2 linked regions of the Marinagarivorans cellulosilyticus genome follow. The protein of the gene in region 1 interacts with the protein of each later gene in a pairwise test. Links are inferred from orthologs where the notes say so. Each region holds a gene or a part of one and is shown on either strand. Other genes may lie near its edges.

Region 1 (9,313 bases):
AAAACAGCGTATTCTACAAACCTACAAACTTCGCAATTCGTCGACTTATTCGGTGCGGAAGGGCATAAGCTTAGCTAAACGTTAAACTTACTAAGACCTAACCAAACCAAACAGTTTTCCTGACAACAATAGAGCATTGGAACCACCTGATCCCATACCGAACTCAGTAGTGAAACGATGTATCGCCGATGGTAGTGTGGCGTTTCGCCATGTGAGAGTAGGTCATTGTCAGGTTTTATTCCGAAAAACCCCTTAATCGAAAGATTAAGGGGTTTTTTTATGGCTAAATTTTGGTGTCTAGCGCCCACTGCTCATTCGGCGGTAGGTGCTTGCGCTTAATATCTAATTACATTGACACTAGAAGCTGCGCTCAGTATCGTAGCGACCCTTTTCGCAGTGATTTTTGAATGTCAAATAGTCACAGTTATATAAAATATTAATCACCAATATGAGGTGGGTTTTGAAAACCGTAAAAATAGGTATTTGTGGTCTTGGCACCGTTGGCAGCGGTACTTTTAACGTGATTACGCGGAATCAGGCGGAGATAAATGCTCGTGCAGGCTGCAATATTGAAATTACGCAAGTTGGTGCCCGCCGAGACAATCCAAACGCAGATACCAGTACCACCAATGTGACGCGTGATATTTTTGAGGTTGTGAATAACCCAGAGATCGATATTGTTGTTGAGCTTATAGGGGGCACGACTTTAGCAAAAGAGCTTATCCTTAAGGCGATAGAAAACGGTAAGCACGTAGTGACGGCAAACAAAGCTTTAATTGCTGAGTTTGGTAATGAAATATTTGCACAAGCAAACGCAAAAGGTGTTTCGGTAGCATACGAGGCTGCGGTTGCTGGTGGCATTCCAATTATTCGTACGTTAAGAGAAGGCCTATCGGCTAATAAAATCCAGTGGCTAGCAGGTATTATCAACGGTACGGGCAATTTCATATTGACTGAAATGCGCGATAAAGGCCGCACCTTCGAAGATGTTCTTGCTGAGGCTCAGGCTTTAGGGTACGCCGAAGCTGATCCTACGTTTGATGTAGAAGGTATCGATGCTGCACACAAACTTGTGATTTTGGCTTCTTTAGCCTTTGGCATGCCATTGCAATTTGATAAGGTATATTGCGAAGGCATTGCGGACGTTTCGCCAGAAGATGTTACCTATGCTACCGAGCTTGGTTATCGCATCAAGCATTTAGGTATTGCTCGCCATCACGAAAGTGGCATTGAGCTGCGTGTACACCCTACGTTCATTCCTGAGCGGCGCCTAATTGCTAATGTTGATGGTGTGGATAATGCTATTTTAGTTAAAGGCGATGCGGTTGGCTCGACCATGTATTACGGCCCTGGCGCTGGTAGCGAGCCGACAGCGTCATCAGTAATTGCAGATGTTGTTGATTTAGCGCGAATGCTGTCTGCCGACCCAGAAAACCGCGTACCTTATTTGGGTTTTGTAGCTAAAAGTTTGCAAGAGCATGCAATCATGCCTATGGGTGAAATAGAAACTGGTTATTACCTGCGTTTATCCGCAGTTGATAAGCCTGGAGTGCTTTCTAAAGTAACGCAAATATTAAGTGATCAAGGCATTAGTATTGAAGCGTTGATACAGAAGGAGCCTAAAGACGATCAAGTCGAGGTCCCTGTTATTGTGCTGACTAATCGCGTAAAAGAAAAACTAATGAACGAAGCCATCGGCAAGATAGAGGCTTTGGATACTATTGTGGGTAAGGTTGTTCGTATTAGAGTGGAGTCCTTGGCTTAAGGCGTCGCTGTAAACTTAACTGCATTGCTAAATTAAAAACCTGAGACATTATTGTGAAATTTATAAGTACCCGCGGGCAGGCGCCCGCACTCAGTTTTGAAGACGTTGTTTTGACTGGGCTTGCCTCTGATGGCGGCCTTTATGTGCCTGAATCTATTCCGCAGTTCAGCGCTGCAGAAATTAAAGAAATGCGCGGCTTACCATATAATGAATTGGCCTTTAAAATTATGGCGCCGTTTGTTGATGGTGAAGTTTCCGATGAAGATTTAAAAGATATTATCGATCGCTCTTATGAGTCTTTTCGTCACAGTGCCATTGCACCTTTGGTGCAAACTAGCCACAACGAATTTATTTTAGAGCTATTTCAAGGCCCGACCTTAGCATTCAAAGATTTTGCTCTTCAGTTTTTAGGTAATTTACTCGACTTTATATTAGAAAAGCGCCAGCAAAAAGTCGTTATTATGGGCGCAACATCAGGGGATACTGGATCCGCGGCTATTGAAGGTTGTAGGCATTGTAAAAATGTTGATATTTTTATTTTGCACCCGAATAAGCGCGTATCGGAGGTTCAGCGCCGCCAGATGACCACGGTCATTGAAGATAATGTTCACAATATCGCGTTAGAAGGTAATTTTGATGATTGTCAAAATATGGTTAAAGCCAGTTTTGCTGATCAGTCTTTTTTACCGGAAGGCCGCCAGTTAGTTGCAGTTAATTCTATTAACTGGGCTCGAATTATGGCGCAGATTGTCTACTACTTTTATGCAGGCGTAGCTGTTGGTTCGCCTGATCGTAAAGTCTCTTTTTCTGTTCCTACAGGAAACTTTGGTGATATTTTTGCCGGTTACTTAGCTAGCCGTATGGGGCTGCCTATTGACCAGCTAGTTATTGCGACTAACCAGAACGATATCCTTCACCGCTGTATTAGTGCTAACGATCATTCCAAGCAGCCGCTAGAGCATTCTTTGTCGCCAAGCATGGATATTATGGTGTCTAGTAACTTCGAGCGAATGCTTTTTGACTTGTATGATCGCAACGGTAGCGCAATTGCAACGCTGATGGATGAGTTTAAAAGTGGCAGCATGAAGTTAAGTGATGCCGCATTATCGCGTGCGCGCGAGTTGTTTAGCAGTTATCGTTTAAGTGACGAAGCTGTACTGGCTGTGATTAAGGATACATTTGAGGCTACAGAATATTTGCTAGACCCTCACACTGCTATCGGTGTTGAAGCTGCACGTAAAACACGCCGCAGTAACGATGTGCCAATGGTTTGCTTAGCTACCGCGCACCCAGCCAAATTCCCCGAAGCTATTCAAAAAGCTGGCTGTCAAGATCCTTCATTACCGCATCATATGCAGGATTTGTTTGATCGCGAAGAGCGTTATCAGGTGCTCGACAACGATATAACGAAGGTGCATAGTTTTATGGGCGACCACATTCGCACGTAGTAGTCGTGATATTTGTAAAAAAACCGCCTATTAAACGGCGGTTTTTTTGTTTGTGGCCAAGCTAGAGTGTTGGTTAACAATTTGCTTGTTGATTAATAGCGCAGCTAAAGGCGATAAACAGTTATAGTAAATTAGTTACTTTATAGATTGGTTTAATGGGTATGGAACCTTCGCAAATATCAGTTGTTTTTGGCGTGGTTACGCTACTTGTCGTGGTGTTGGCTGCGGTAGTGTGGCTTGTGCGGCGTCAGCACCAAAAGCAAAAGCGTGCACAGGGAGTTATTTGGCTGCAGGCGCTGCGCTCTATGTTAATGCACATACAGCGCCACAGGGGGCTTACCACTACGGTTTTAGGTGGCGACGTTACGTTAGTCGGCAAGCTAGAAGAGGCTCAGCGCAATGTGAGTCGCGACCTTGGGCATATTGCTTTGGTGGGCGACTGGATTAAAGATAACCCAAACTGGGAGGCCATTACCGCTCATTGGGCTCGTTTAGCTGGGCAATATCAGCGTTTAGATGCGCGTAAAAATCTCGATCAGCACAATAAGTTGATTAAGGGAATTTTGGTTTTTATTGATGATGTGGCTATTGAGCACTACTTAGTTGGCGCTCGTTTAGATGATGTATCTTGGCGGTTTGTATTGGCTGTCGTAGAGCAATTAGGGCAAATTCGTGCCGTAGGCTTAGCCTATATTGCAAGCTTAGAGCGTAGCGAAAGTGCGCCAAGGTTGCGCAATGCGCTACAAGTCCTTATGGAGGAGTTCTCAAGTACGTCTACTCACGCAGAATATTCGCGTTTCTTAACGGATGCTCATCGACATAAAATTCAACAATTCCTTACGGCGTTTCCTTTAGCATTGCTGGAAAACCCTAAGGCTTGTCCACTGCAAAGCTATTATCAAACTGCAACGGGTGTTATTGACGAGCTTTATCTGCAGTTTGATGATCAGTTGCAGTCTTCTCTTGCGGTAATAGTTTGAACCGTAGAGCTTCTTTTCCATGGCTGGCGCAATTTGTTTGCCGCTTATGGTAGGGTGCCTAGCTTTTTAACCTAGAAACCGCAGCTGAGAGCCAAAAAGATGCGGGTTCCATTGGTGTGCATAGCGTGCAGTAAAAATGCGTGGTCACCTTATTGGGATGAGCCATTTTTATCACGCGTTAGGTGCGCCAAGGGGGTGTGAAGACTTTGGCGGTTCAACTGCTGTTTTTAGGTTTAAATTAGGCCTCGTTATCCCATGCATAAAAAAATCCTCCCGCGCACAGTTCAAGGTGAATTTCAGTTGCGCTCTGTATCGCCGGTTCTTGCGCGTGTTTATGCTGCTCGCGGGGTACTGGATGATAGCCAATTAGATTATTCACTAAAACATTTATTTAGGCCGTCTTTGCTAAAGGGGGTTGATAGTGCGTTAGCGTTATTGCTGAGTGCCCGCAAAGCGCAGCAACGCATATTGATTGTGGGGGATTTTGATGCCGATGGTGCTACGAGTACGGCGGTAGCTGTGCGTTGCTTAAGGGCTTTGGGGTTTGAGTTTGTCGATTATTTGGTGCCGAACCGGTTTGAATACGGTTACGGTTTAACGCCAGAAATTGTAGCGGTCGCAAAGCAGTTTGAGCCAGAGCTTTTAATTACCGTCGATAACGGTATTTCTAGTTTGCAAGGCGTGGCGGCAGCACAAGCGGCTGGAATGAAAGTGTTAGTGACGGACCATCACTTGCCTGCTGCTGAGTTACCTACGGCAGACGCAATTGTGAATCCTAATCAGCCACATTGTGACTTCCCGACTAAAAATTGCGCTGGTGTTGGTGTTATTTTTTATGTGATGTCGGCATTGCGCTCTGCAATGCAAACAGAGGGCTTTTTTACTGATGCGCCGGCCCCTAACTTTGCTCACTTTTTGGATCTTGTTTCTTTAGGGACTGTGGCCGATGTGGTGCCGCTGGACCACAATAATCGTATTTTTGTACAGCAGGGCTTACTGCGTATGCGCGCAGGCTTTGCATGCGAAGGGATAAAAGCTATTGCTCAAGTCGCGGGTAGGCAGCTTGAAAAGCTACGCGCTACCGATTTAGGGTTTATGGTGGGGCCCCGTTTAAATGCGGCTGGCCGGCTAGACGATATGAGCTTGGGTATTCGTTGCTTACTCGCAGACGACCCCGCGGAAGCCTTGGCGCTGGCAGCTGAGTTGGATGCCTTAAATAAAGAGCGCCGCGCAATAGAGGGCAGCATGCAAGCGGATGCGGAGGCCTTTTTAGCGGCGCTGGATAAAGACGAGGGTGGCGAAGTACCAGCCGGTGTGTGTTTGTATCAAGAGGATTGGCACCAAGGTGTAATTGGCATTTTGGCGTCGCGTGTTAAAGAAAAGCTACATCGCCCGACTATTGTTTTTGCAGACGATAATGAAACAACGCTTAAAGGTTCTGGCCGCTCTGTGCCGGGTATTCATTTGCGTGATGTGCTAGATGATGTAGCGGCTAAAAACCCTAGCATGCTAACCAAGTTTGGCGGCCATGCGATGGCGGCGGGTTTAAGTTTAGAAAAAAAGTATTTGCAGGCTTTTGAAAAAAGCTTTGCAGCCGTTGTTGCTGAAAGAGCTGGCGCCGAGGGTTTAACGCCGATTATTTATACCGATGGTGAGCTTAAGGCTGACGACTTTAATCTGGTGCTAGCACACGAACTAGAACATGCCGGCCCGTGGGGGCAAGCATTTCCAGAGCCGTGCTTTAGTGGCGAATTTATGATTGTTAATCAGCGTATCGTTGGGCAAAAGCATTTAAAGCTGGTTTTGGCGTTACCCTCGGCACCGCAGCAAACGTTAGATGCTATCCATTTTAATTGTGACTTAGATCAGTGGCCATCAGCAGAGTGTGCGCATATATTTGCTGTTTTTAAATTGCAGGTGAATGAATTTAATGGGCGTCAAAACGTGCAGTTAATGGTAGATCATTTAGAGCCGCGCTAACGTATTACGAGGCCAGTTGTGCTGTTAGGCTATTGGGTGGCAATTGGAAATGCTCGGTAAGCGCGCTATTTATGTCGTTTACAGTAGATTCGGTAACGGTACCTCCTTGTGTTATACGCAACCGGTTACCAAGCATTACCTTTTTGCCCGTTGGGGTGAATATCAAAGCGATTAACTGTTTTACAAAGAGCGTATCTGGGTGGGTTGAATTCATATAATTCGCTGGCGCGAAGTCGATGAATTCGTAATGATTTAAATTAAAACTGTATTGCGGCAAGCGTTCGTTATTTATTATGGCCTCGAGCAAAAAGTTATTATCTTGCTGGCTTAGAAAAAACTGCTCGCCGCATTGGGTAATATTCGTATTGGTATCTTTTAAATTCATAGGCGCACGAATGCCGTGGCTGCCAAAACCAAGGTCCAATAAATATTGCTCGCCATCGATTGTTGCCACTAAGGCCATATGCGTTTTTGGGCGCTTTGCTGGATAAAACATTGGCCTGCAGGCCACTAGCTGGTATTCCACTGCTAGCGCTTGCAATACGAGTGCGAACAAGCCATTCAATTCGTAACAATAACCGCCGCGTTTTTGGGTGATTATTTTATCGATAAAAACATCTGGCTCTAGCGATACGATATAGCCGTTTTGCACTTCGGTATTTTCAAAGGGAATGGTTTCAAGTTGCTGTTGCATAAGCGCACAGATGCTTTCCAGGCTGTTATTCGCCTCGCCGGTAAAGCCTATGCGCTCAAGATACCTAGGGAGAAAAGCGTTGCTAGGGTGATAGTCGAGCGGGGAGTTGGTTGAATCCATTGGAGTTCCCTATTTTGAAGCAATGTGACGGAGATTTTCCGGTAGATTAAAAACTGTGTCAAAGCGCAATTTAATATCGCAGCCGTTTCGCTAAGCTAACGACAATTATGCGTTGCAGGTGAAAACGCAAACCCGACTAAACGTGACATAGGAAAAGTATGAAATTTGTGGCTTTGCTAGTGCTATGCCTTACGGTGGCAGGTTGTATTAGCGATGATGTAAAAACCAATGCGCCAGCCTTAGCACCACTAAACGATACGGGCGTTACTGTGTGTATGTCTGGTGTTTGGGAGCAAGAAGATTGCGCGAATACCGATAGGCATGCTCAGGATGGTATGCACGGACGTGATGCCGATGCTGCAATCGTAAAAGCAGGAACAGGGCTTGCCGGTTTTGATTTTACTAAGCGCGACGCCACTGGCGCGGAGATTCCCGACCAGGCGGCTGTGTGGCAAGAGGATGCTTGGGTATGCGTCGAAGACAACGTCACAGGCTTGTTATGGGAAGTGAAATCGGGCGATGCTAATGCTGTGCGCTATGGTAATCACACCTATAGCTGGCATGCTCCTAATGGCAGCGCTAACGGCGGTAATGCCGGAGCGACAAATGGTGGTGTTTGCACCGGTGTCGATTGCGATACGGCGGCTTATATTACCTTGGCAAATAATGCTGCTTGGTGCGGCCAAAGCGACTGGCGCTTGCCAACGGTCAGCGAGTTGTTATCGATTGCCGATCAAAGCCGCGCTAATCCTCCTTTAGATGGCGCCATCTTCCCAAACAGTGCTTACAACGCACATTGGACTTCGCAAACAGTAGCCTTTAACCCTGAGTTTGCTTGGTATGTATACTTCACGGCAGCCGGTAATGGGATTATTAATAAAACCAATGCCGCCCATATTCGCCTTGTGAGTGGAGGCTTGTTGCAATGAATAATGCAATGAATGGCGTAATGAACAGCGCAATGAATTTAGTGGCAAAGTTACTGGCGGGGGCTGTTGTATATTTTAGTTCCACAGTGTGGGCTGAGTGCGATAAGACCGTTACCGCAACGACGCCAGCAGAGCGCTTTATTGTCGAGAGTAGCAATGTCGTAAAAGACCTTGATACCGGCCTGCAGTGGCAACGTTGCCCTTTAGGCGCGAATTGGTCTGATGAAACTGGCTGTGAGCCGGTGGGGCAATTGCAACACTCGTGGGATCAAGCGCTCGCGGCCGGCCAAGATGGCTGGCGGCTGCCCAATAAAAAAGAGCTGGCCTCTATTATTGAATACCAGTGCCGCTTGCCTGCATTGAATGAACAAATTTTCCCAGCACTAAGTGACGGCGAGGAAGCTTATTGGACATCCACCCCGTTAATATACTTTTCTCAACCTACGGTATGGGCGATTGATTTTGCTGATGGTGCCTTTATCAACCGCGCTACAAGCGAGGCGCTTAGGGTTCGGTTAGTGCGTGATTAACGTTTTACTTGGTTTTGTTAAAGGCGGCTAGCTGCTCTGCTGTGGCAGGCTTTTGGTATTTTTCTTTCCACTCGCTATAGGGCATACCGTAGACCACTTCGCGGCTTTGTTCGTAGTCGCTTTGCTCGCCGGCCTCTTCGGCGGCAGTGCTATACCATTTGGCCAAACAATTGCGGCAGAAGCTGGCAAGGTTCATTAGGTCGATATTTTGCACATCCTTGTTGTCGTCCAGGTGCTTAAGTAAACGGCGAAAGGTGGCTGCTTCTATTTCGGTTTGTTTTTCGGGTGTCATGCGTAGGCTCGATGAGTTTTTAATAAATAATGAATGTGCGATTATATCGAACATTAAAGGAGACTTTACATGTTTAATCCGACGCGCTTATTTATTCATTACTTGGGCCAGCTGCAGCATGTGCTGGATGTGATTAAGCAAAATACAGGCGATAGCTTGCTTGGTGCTCGCTTGCACCCAGACATGCTGCCGTTAGTTAATCATGTGCGCGCAGCCGCCAACTTTACCTTGCGAGGGTGCTGCCCTTTGGCTTGTGAAAAAGTGGTGAGCTTCGAGAGTGATGTTTGTACCGTTGAGGCGTTGCAGCAACAAATAGAGCAAACTACAGCGTACTTGAATGGACTGCCAAAGACGCGGTGTAAGGCATCTTCCGTACTGAGCGAAAAGGCAGGCTTTAACGAGGTCGCCTTACCGGCCGATGATTTTATAACGCTCTACATCGTGCCGAATTTCTTTTTCCATTTGAATACGGTGTATGCCATTGCTCGGCATTTTGGTGTGCCTTTAAGTAAGCAAGACTACGATGGCTTTCACTGTTACCCCGCAGGCTTCAGCTTTGAGCGTTAAATCGAATC
Region 2 (9,366 bases), 3.3 Mb from region 1 along the record:
AATGAAAGCGTGAATCAGCGCCTTGCACAGCAAGTAGCACCCTTTATGTTACGCCGCCACAAAGGGGATGTGGCCAAAGAACTACCGCCTAAAAATGTAATAGTCCAGCATGTGCATCTAGAGAAGGATCAGCGCAAGCTTTACGAAGGTATTCGTAACAGCATGGAAAAACACGTGCGCCAACTGTTCCAAGAAAAAGGTGCTAAGCGTAGCCATATTGAATTTTTAGATGCGCTGCTGAAATTGCGCCAAGCCTGTATCGACCCGTCGCTGGTAAAATTAGCCCAGGCCAAAAAAGTAAAAAACTCCGCTAAACGCAGCTGGTTACAAGAAACCCTGCCAGAAATGGTGCACGAAGGCCGGCGCGTTTTAGTTTTTTCGCAGTTTGTGTCGATGTTGTCGGTAATAGCGGACGACCTGAATAAAGCTAAAATTCCTTTTATCAAACTAACCGGTGCCAGCAAAAACCGTGGCGAGTTGGTTAAGCTGTTTCAAGCGGGTGAAGCGCCCATTTTTCTTATTAGCTTAAAAGCCGGCGGCTCGGGCCTAAACTTAACCGCGGCCGATACCGTAATCCACGTAGACCCATGGTGGAACCCCGCGGTAGAAGACCAAGCCACCGACCGCGCCTACCGCATAGGCCAAGATAAAACTGTATTTGTGTATAAGTTGGTAGCACAAGGCACTGTAGAAGAAAAAATCCAAGCCCTACAAGCCGATAAAAAAGCCCTAGCCGATGCTTTATTTGATGGTACACAAAAATCAAAATTGCCTAAATCAAGCGATGAGTTATTGGCGCTGTTGGGGTAGATGGATGAATATTGGCAGAGTTATGTGGATTATTAGCGTAAGGAGATATCTCGGCTATATGCGGTAAAGTTTTTCAAAAACGCCGTAAATCATCCTTGATGGCTCCAATCGGCCATCCAGGCCTCATAGGTTTTGAATAACCTTATCGCACAGGCCTGACGTTTTTTCTGAGATCAGTGGGGTTTAAAAACGTGTCATATATTGATCTACACAGCCACTGTTTGCCTGAATCTTTAAGGTCGTGCTAGCATTGATAAAAATTCACATCATATAAGGGAATTATAATGAAACTTGCCATAACAAATTCGGTTGGGGAGAAAGGGAAAAATATTGGAACTGACGTTAAGCTTATTCGAGCTTTGATCAACGTTTATCGACGCAAGAAAAAGCTTACTATAACAGCAGTCTCAGATAAGTGTGATGAATCACTTATTGAAGAGATCAGAAACTTTCAGAAAGACCACCAAAAGAGTTTAGTGCCGGACGGCCAAGTAACAAGTAGTAATTCGGGGAGCTTTAAAAGTTTAGTTGCATTCATGAAATCAACGCGAACTCACGTTGCGATAGTCCCTCCGTCGAATGGACTGTTAACCTGGAAAGCCGAAGGAAGTGAGGGCGGTAGGTACCATAGCCGAGTGTTACACGTCCCTAGCAACACATCCGGATTGACCATAGGACGAGGCTATGATCTTAAGCAGCGTTCAAGTGCCGAAATAAAGAAACACCTCTCTCTAGTATCTATTCCCAGCAACTTTGCTACAAAAATTAGTCAAGCAGCTGGTTTGCAGGGCGTCGCGGCGCGTCAATTTATCATTGATCAAGATTTGCTTGATTTCGAAATCAGTGCCCAAGCACAACTAGCGCTCTTTGAGCACGTTTATAAAGATATTACTGCTGATGTGAAAAGAATTGGAAATAAAAGCAGTGTTATAAAAGCTTACGGAAAAACCAATTGGGATGAACTCGACCCTGCAATACTGGACATACTTGTTGATCTACGCTTTAGGGGAGACTACACCGGTAATAGCCGAAAAAAAATACAGAAATCTGTTAGTAATAATGACTTTGATGAATTAAAAAAAATAATTATTGAAAAAAAGAATTGGGAATTATGGCCAACTAATCGTTTTGATCTGCGCAAAGAGTACCTGGACCAGGTTAGCAAAGAGAAGCTAAAAAAAGGGAAGGTCGTCATTCAATCAGTTAATGACGGAGCCAAAATCTCTCACAATCAGCCAACAGGTACTCCCGAATGATTAGATGTTTAACGCTAACCTCATTGATTCTTATTGCTGGGTGCTCGATGTTTTCTGAAGGGGAGGTGCCAGCCAATTTAATATCTGGGCACGAATACGCTTTTAGCGACAAGAATATTCACCTACAAGTGCTGCATCAGGATATGGAGGTTTCAGAGGCTTGCCCTAAGGTCACTTTGCGTTCTAGCAATGCCGAAATACGATCGGAAATGAGCCTTTGCAAGGTTAACATTTTAGGTTACCCGAACGCATTTGATGCCAAAACGGATTTTGCTTTTATTGAATTTAGTGAATACGCGCTTAGTAATAGTACATTCACTTATACAATCGATGGCTCTCTTTCTCGAGGCTCGGCATTTATAGCGACCTGCAGTATTAGTATCGTTGAGCAATCATTAACGTCATCACAGTGTGAAGCCAAACCTCTTTCATTCGGAGGCCACCAATAAAAACATCCTACGTCAGGCCCATACGGTAAGTTTTGTCAAAACCTATGAGGCAGGAGCCGAGTGGAACCTACATGGAGGTATTTACGGTGTTTTTGAACAAAATTTACCGTATGGGCCGAGATCTAGTCAGTGTTACGCTTTAAAGTCACCCTACTCCAGCAACTCCCGCCAAACACCCTGCACATCCCCCCTCAACCCCTCAAACCCAGCACCATCTATTTTATTGCCACGCTGCTGCAAAGCCAGTTTATGGGTTTCTGAGCGTAGTGCTTTGTAAGCTTCAATTAGTGTTGTAATTTGCGTCTCACTTAACAAGTCACTTTGGCCAATGGCTTCCAAAATGCGAATATTATCCGACCATTCAACCAACGTTGGGTTGTTGTGGGCGTGAGCTAGGACGAGGTATTGCACGATGAATTCAATATCGACTATGCCACCGGCGTCTTGTTTTATATGGAATTGACCGGCTTGTTCCTCCTTGGTTTTGCTACCCAGTTGGCTGCGCATTTTTTGCCGCATTTCGGTCACGTCTTTTTTTAGTTTTGCTAAATCGCGCTCACTGCAGAGTGTTGTTTTACGTACAGCGGCAAATTCTTGCGCCAGTTGCGCATTACCGGCGACTACGCGGGTTCTTACTAGGGCTTGGTGCTCCCAAGTCCAGGCGGCATCGCTTTGGTATTTGCTAAATGCGCTAAGGGTGCTAACAAGCATGCCGGAGTTACCCGATGGCCTAAGGCGCATATCCACTTCGTATAATGTGCCCGATGGCATTTTGGTATCGAGTAATAAAATGAGTTTTTGCCCCATGCGGGTATAGAAGGTGTGGTTGTCTAGTGCGCGCTGGCCTTCGCTGGCTTGGGTTTCTTTTTGAGCATTGGCATTGTGAATAAAAACCAAATCTAAGTCGCTGCCGTGGCCTAGCTCTATGCCACCGAGCTTGCCGTAGCCTATAACAACAAAATTGGGCTGGTTGCCGCCTTCATGGTCGCCAGGTAAACCATGCTTGCGACACATATCTTGCCAGGCCAAATCGAGGGCATAGCTCAATACAACTTCTGCTAGCTCTGTTAGGTAATCACTAACCTTCATTAACGGTAGTTTACCGGTGACTTCGCAGGCAGCGACCTTTAATCCGTGGGCGTGCCTAAAGTAGCGCAAGGCTTCCATTTGCTGTTCTAAGTCGTCTTCTGGAATGCGCAAAATAGTTTGGGTTAGTTCGGCGCTTAATTCTTCTTTATTGGGTATTTGGTATAGGTTGGTTGGGCTGAGTAGTTCATCTAGCAGTGCTGGGTATTCGGCTAGGCGCTCGGGGATCCAGGGGCTGGCTTCGCTAAGTATTACCAGTTGTTCTAGTGCTGCAGGGTTTTCTATAAGTAGCAAAAGGTAAGCGCTGCGCCGCGCAATAGCGATGATAAAAGGCTGCAGGCGTTGTAATGTTTGGCCTGCGCCGGCCCGGCTGCTAAGTTTTTGCAGCAGTAGTGGAACAAAGCGATTGAGTCGATCGGCGCCGGTTTTATCGGTGGCGAGTACCTGTGGGGCCTGGTGTAAGGCGAGCAAAGTTTGAGCGCCGTCATCGGCACAGTCAAAATCTAGCTGCTCGAGTAGCTCGGTAATAAATGGTGCTTGTGTTTCGTTCCAAATAGAGCGCCATTGCTGGCCTGCTTGTGTGTTTTTGTTGTTGTCTTTGTCGGCAATGACCTCGCCAAATTGCTCGCTAACAAAGTGCATGTGTTGGCTAAGCTGCAATTCAAATTCTGGCCAATCTTTTGCACCCATCGCTTGCGCTAATGCCCACTGGCTGTTTGAGCTTTGAGGAAGGTCTTGCGTTTGCTTGTCTTGCCAAGCTTGAATCGCATGTTCGGCGTTGCGCAAAAAAAGGTAACTATTTAATAGCGCCCTGGCAACATCAGCTGGAATGGCCTCTAGTGTTACTAGCGCGTTCAGGGCATTTACCAGCGAAGGCGTTTGCAATTGGCTATCGCGGCCACCGCGAATCAGTTGTAGTGCTTGCACAATAAACTCAACTTCACGTATACCGCCCTCACCTAGCTTTACATTGCCTTTAAGTCGTCGGCGCTTTACCTCTTGGCGAATGCGGGTTTTTAAGTCTCGCAGCGCTTCAATGGCGGAAAAGTCGACGTACTTACGGTAAGTAAAGTTTCGCAGTAGGGTGAGGAGTTCGTTGGTTGCTGCTGCTAAAGGGACGCTATTTTGTGCATCACCGGCGGAGCACGCCATTACGCGCGCCTTAACCATTGCGTAGCGTTCCCAGTCGCGGCCTTGGGTAAGGTAGTAATTCTCGAGGGCATCAAAGTTACTGACAAGCGCCCCGCTTTGACCATACGGGCGCAGACGCATATCTACCCGAAATACAAAACCATCTGCCGTTTGCGCATCAAGCGTTTTAATGAGTTTTTGCCCGAGTTGGGTAAAAAACTCTTGGTTGCTAATGACGTTTCCATTTGTAGGGCTTGGCGTTGTTTGGCCGGATTCTGGGTAGGCAAAGATAAGGTCGATATCTGAACTTAAATTAAGCTCGTAAGCCCCAAGCTTACCCATACCAATAACTAGCATAGGTTGGGCTTGGCCTTGAGCGTTAACGGGAGTCCCTTTGCTTTTAACCATCGCGTTATAGTGATAATTAAGAGCAAAATTAACCGCAACGTCGGCCATTAGGGTGAGTTCTTTCGTGATATCTAATGTGGGTGCCAAGCGGTTTAGATCGCGCCATATACATCTCACCATCATCAAGTTACGCCATTGCCGCAGCCCTGAATCTACACTTTTATCGTCCAGCAAAGGTGCAAGGTGTTGTTGCAATGATTGCTGATAGTCGGTAATTGCCCATTGCGTATTCAAGTTGGGTAATATCGAAAGCAAGGTGGGGCTATCTTGTTCAGGTTGCAATAATTGGCTTCGTACAAACAGGCTACATGCTAGCGTTTGGTGCCACTGGTTGCGCCATTGATTGGGCTGGCTATCGAATAGTGCCGACAGACTGGTGGCGGATAACTGTTCTAACCATTGTTGGATAGCCTCATTAGTATGGTCGCTATCGGGAGCTTCTGGCGCAATAGCCAGCAAAGATTGAAGTTGAACCAAAGAAGTTTGTGAATCTGCCATTAATATGCTCTTTTATTCTTGCGCAAACCATTTAATTGTACTGTACACTTAACCAGTCAATTGCTTTAGGTTTCCAGTATGAAGTTATACATCGCCGAAAAACCCAGTCTAGCACGCGCATTAGCTACGGCATTGCCGTCTAAATCAACTTCTGCAAAAGAAGATGGTTACATTACCTTGGCTAATGGTGATGTGGTGAGTTGGTGTATTGGTCATTTGTTGGAGTTGGCCCAGCCAGAACATTACAACCCAGAATTTAAAAAGTGGCGTCTAGAGCACCTGCCTATACTCCCTAGCTGCTGGCAGTACCAGCCGAAACCTAAAACTCGCAAGCAGTTAACGATATTAATAAAACTAATAAAAAAAGCATCTTCGATAGTGCATGTTGGCGACCCAGATCGTGAGGGCCAGCTATTGGTTGATGAGGTACTTAATTACGCGGGTGCGACCAAAAACGGCAAGCCGGTTCAGCGCTGTTTAATCAACGATTTAAATACATCGGCTATTGCTAAAGCTTTAACCCAACTTAAGGATAACCGAGAGTTCTCGGCGCTATCTTCTTCTGCTTTGGCGCGCTCGCGCGCTGATTGGCTGTATGGTATTAACATGACGCGTTTGTGCAGCTTGAAGGGCCAGCAGCAAGGCTTTCAGGGGGTGTTATCGGTTGGGCGAGTGCAAACGCCAATTTTGGGCTTGGTGGTGGCGCGAGATGCGGAAATAGCTAATTTTGTAAGCAAAGACTTTTACGAGGTTTTTGCAAAATTACAAACAGCTAAACAGGAAAGCTTTTATGCGAAATGGCTACCGAGCAAAGCTTGTGAACAATATTGTGACGAAGAAGGCCGGTTGTTATCTAAACCGTTGGCCGAGAATGTCGCTGCAAGAATTACAGGGCAGAACGGCGCAGTTACGGATGTAAAAAAGCAGCGTAAATCGCAGGGCGTCCCCCTACCCTATAGCCTTTCTAGCCTGCAAGTGGATGCCTCGAAACGATTTGGTTTAACCGCAAAAGCTGTGTTAGATGTATGCCAAACCCTGTATGAAAAACACAAGCTAATTACCTATCCTCGCTCGGATTGCCGTTACTTGCCGAAGGACCACTATAAAGAAGCTGCCGATGTTTTACAGGCGGTAAAGCAAAATGCGAGTGCGTTACAAAGTGCTTGTACGGGCGCAGATTTATCACTAAAGAGTAAAGCTTGGAATGATAAAAACGTAACAGCTCACCACGCCATTATTCCAACCCAGCGAAAACTACAGCGTGTTCAGTTAACAGAACAAGAGGCTAATGTGTACGAGTTAGTTGCCAGGCAATATATTGCACAGTTTTACCCTATTCATAAATATGATGAAACACAGGTAAAGGTCAAAATAAAAACAGGAGAGTTTGTGGCAAAAGCTAAATGCGTTGTGGATAACGGCTGGAAAGAGTTGTTCCCTGTGAATAAAAAAGAGCCCAAAGAAGATCGGCATACTGCCGAGTATTTGCCAGCTCTTAAGGTTGGTGATGGGCTACTGTGTGAGTGTGGCGAAGTTGTAGAAAAAAAGACATCGCCGCCTAAAGCTTTTACCGATGCTAGCCTAATAACAGCAATGACTGGTATTGCCCGTTATGTTAAAGATATCAATATACGGAAAATTCTAAAAGAGACTGATGGCCTAGGTACAGAAGCGACACGAGCCGGAATTTTAGATTTATTAGTGCTGCGGGGGTTTATTTTACGACAAGGGAAAACTCTGTTATCCACAGAGGCAGGCAGGGCGTTAATTGCGAGCTTGCCCAGCAAGGCCACAACCCCGGATATGACGGCTGAATGGGAGTCTAAGCTTAATGATATAGCTCAGAAACAGGCAAGTTACACCGGTTTTATGGCTGAATTGGGCGACCAACTTCCCGCAATGATGCAAGCTGTAGAGGCCGCAAAGTTTTCAGGGTTAAAAAGTACGACAGCGAATAAGCGCCGTACTTTTAAAAGGAAAAAAACAGTACCTTCAAAAAGCAGACAAAGCCAAAAAGCGCGCTCGTCGGCCAGAGCTTAGAACGTTTTTTGTAGGCGCAGTCCTAGGTAACTATGGTCCTCTTCGGAGTCAGGCTGGTAAGGTTTTTCCTCTCTGCTCTTTTTCATCGTTGACTTTGTTAGTTCCAAGAGCAAAGATGCTTTCCAGTCATTTAAAAAGCTATAGTGTAATGAAGTAAGCAGTTTTCTAGATATTAAAGGCTTTAGTTTTAACGTGTAGTCTTCTTCCCCTTCAGAGGAAACTGTCTGTTTGGTTTTTACGCCTCGGTTGTATTCGGCGCCGACATTCAGCGATAAATTATTCCAAGAAAAAAGCTCAACATCGAGTAGTAGGCCCCAATAGTAAAAACTCATATCTTCATTTCCGGTCGGATATGGAGTTATAAAGTTAGGATTACCATTTATTGTTCTTTCTCGCTCAGTATAACCACCTAAAATAGCGGCAAATGGTTTGATATAGTCCACATCAAAATACTTACCGTAGCTGGCTTCTAGTGTCGTCATATCATAATCAGTAGTGGAATAATCCCAAAGATCTTCTGCCGTATCTCTAATAATCCTACCGTAATAATTTACTGATCCACTAGAGCGTGACAGTTGGGTCGAGAAGTGATGATCTTCCTTTTCATAGGTATAAGTTAGGTGGATTGTGTTTAAATCACCGCTTTCATCAACAACCTCGACATAAGTGGGGTCAAAAAAATCATCATTTATATCAAATTCTTTCCATGAGAAGTCGAGCTGGCCTAACGCTATGGCAATACTATGGTCAGATTTTTCAGCATAGGCTGAGCTATAAACTGTCGATAGAAAAGCGGTAAAAAGTGGTAACCAAATTTTTTTCATATATGCCTTAAACGAAAAAAGCCCGCTAAAGCGAGCTTAAATTTTTAAAATAAAAAGCTAATGATTACTCACCGCATTTATCGTTATTAACGTCATCCCAAGAGCAAGTGACTTCGCTAGTCGAACCATCTGCTTCTGTTGTCACAATATGAAGTCCAGTTGGCGTAACAGTCGCAATGCCTTGACTACCATCGTTCATGCTAATAGCTAATTCGCCAGCACTAGGTTGTGGCAATATTCCCATCAAAGATTCAGTGCCAGCATCAGACGCGGTGCGGACTAAATTTTGGTTGGTGTAAACTTGGTAGTTACCATCTGCAAGCTCTTTATAGTTGCGAAGGGTAACGTCCACCTTAAGGTCATAAGTTTGAAAATCGAAGTCCTCATCCAGCTCTACTTGGCCCTCTGCCAATATCGAAGATCTTACGAATCCACCGGTTTCTTTGTTGTTGTTAGCTGTGTTGCTAGACATTGACAGTAGGTAGTCGGTGCCATCTGTAGTCACCAATGATAAATCAATTGCTCCATTGAGCACGTTAGGTCGGGTTGCAGTTGAACCTTCGCTATAACGTTGTATGAAATAATCTTTCATTTCGATAGAGCTGGTTAACGCATAGTCCTTCTCGTTAGCTGCACTACCGGTAGTCGAGCGCAAATTAACAGCGAAAACACCATCTAATATATTGTTGATGATATTGCCTTCATCATCAGTTTCTAAGACTGGGGCATCAGTTGTAGCAGTGTCACCGTCACTAGTGTACGAAACGTGCTTAGGCTCGTTACATTCTGTATAGGATAATTCAATGCCTGCATCAATGGGCTGCTCGGCAAGTACATCAAGTGAGCTTAGATCTGCAAATGCAC

Evidence for each region.
Region 2: the proteins of recJ (region 1) and MARGE09_RS21425 interact in binary tests that used the Escherichia coli proteins (3 or more experiments, as listed by UniProt). The link is inferred for Marinagarivorans cellulosilyticus from one-to-one orthologs.

Annotation. Positions count from the first base shown.
Region 1 is NZ_AP023086.1:1,956,270-1,965,582, forward strand. Bases 3,880-6,810 are described here. They hold recJ (single-stranded-DNA-specific exonuclease RecJ), read left to right. Parts: upstream 3,880-4,448; coding sequence 4,449-6,173; downstream 6,174-6,810. Other genes in these bases: MARGE09_RS07780 (nitrate- and nitrite sensing domain-containing protein), read left to right, coding at 3,880-4,193; MARGE09_RS07790 (arylamine N-acetyltransferase family protein), read right to left, coding at 6,178-6,810. Outside these bases: MARGE09_RS07770 (homoserine dehydrogenase), read left to right, coding at 461-1,765; thrC (threonine synthase), read left to right, coding at 1,819-3,213; more of MARGE09_RS07780, read left to right, coding at 3,375-3,879; more of MARGE09_RS07790, read right to left, coding at 6,811-6,987; MARGE09_RS07795 (Lcl C-terminal domain-containing protein), read left to right, coding at 7,146-7,916; MARGE09_RS07800 (Lcl C-terminal domain-containing protein), read left to right, coding at 7,913-8,446; MARGE09_RS07805 (DUF1244 domain-containing protein), read right to left, coding at 8,451-8,738; MARGE09_RS07810 (DUF1993 domain-containing protein), read left to right, coding at 8,808-9,305. UniProt on the Escherichia coli protein: Single-stranded-DNA-specific exonuclease.
Region 2 is NZ_AP023086.1:5,277,276-5,286,641, reverse strand. The notes cover bases 5,214-8,197. They hold MARGE09_RS21425 (DNA topoisomerase III), read left to right. Parts: upstream 5,214-5,716; coding sequence 5,717-7,678; downstream 7,679-8,197. Other genes in these bases: MARGE09_RS21420 (TonB-dependent receptor), read right to left, coding at 7,675-8,197; glnE (bifunctional [glutamate--ammonia ligase]-adenylyl-L-tyrosine phosphorylase/[glutamate--ammonia-ligase] adenylyltransferase), read right to left, coding at 5,214-5,638. Outside these bases: MARGE09_RS21445 (DEAD/DEAH box helicase), read left to right, coding at 1-810; MARGE09_RS21440 (lysozyme family protein), read left to right, coding at 1,095-2,066; MARGE09_RS21435 (hypothetical protein), read left to right, coding at 2,063-2,515; more of glnE, read right to left, coding at 2,666-5,213; more of MARGE09_RS21420, read right to left, coding at 8,198-8,502; MARGE09_RS21415 (hypothetical protein), read right to left, coding at 8,567-9,366.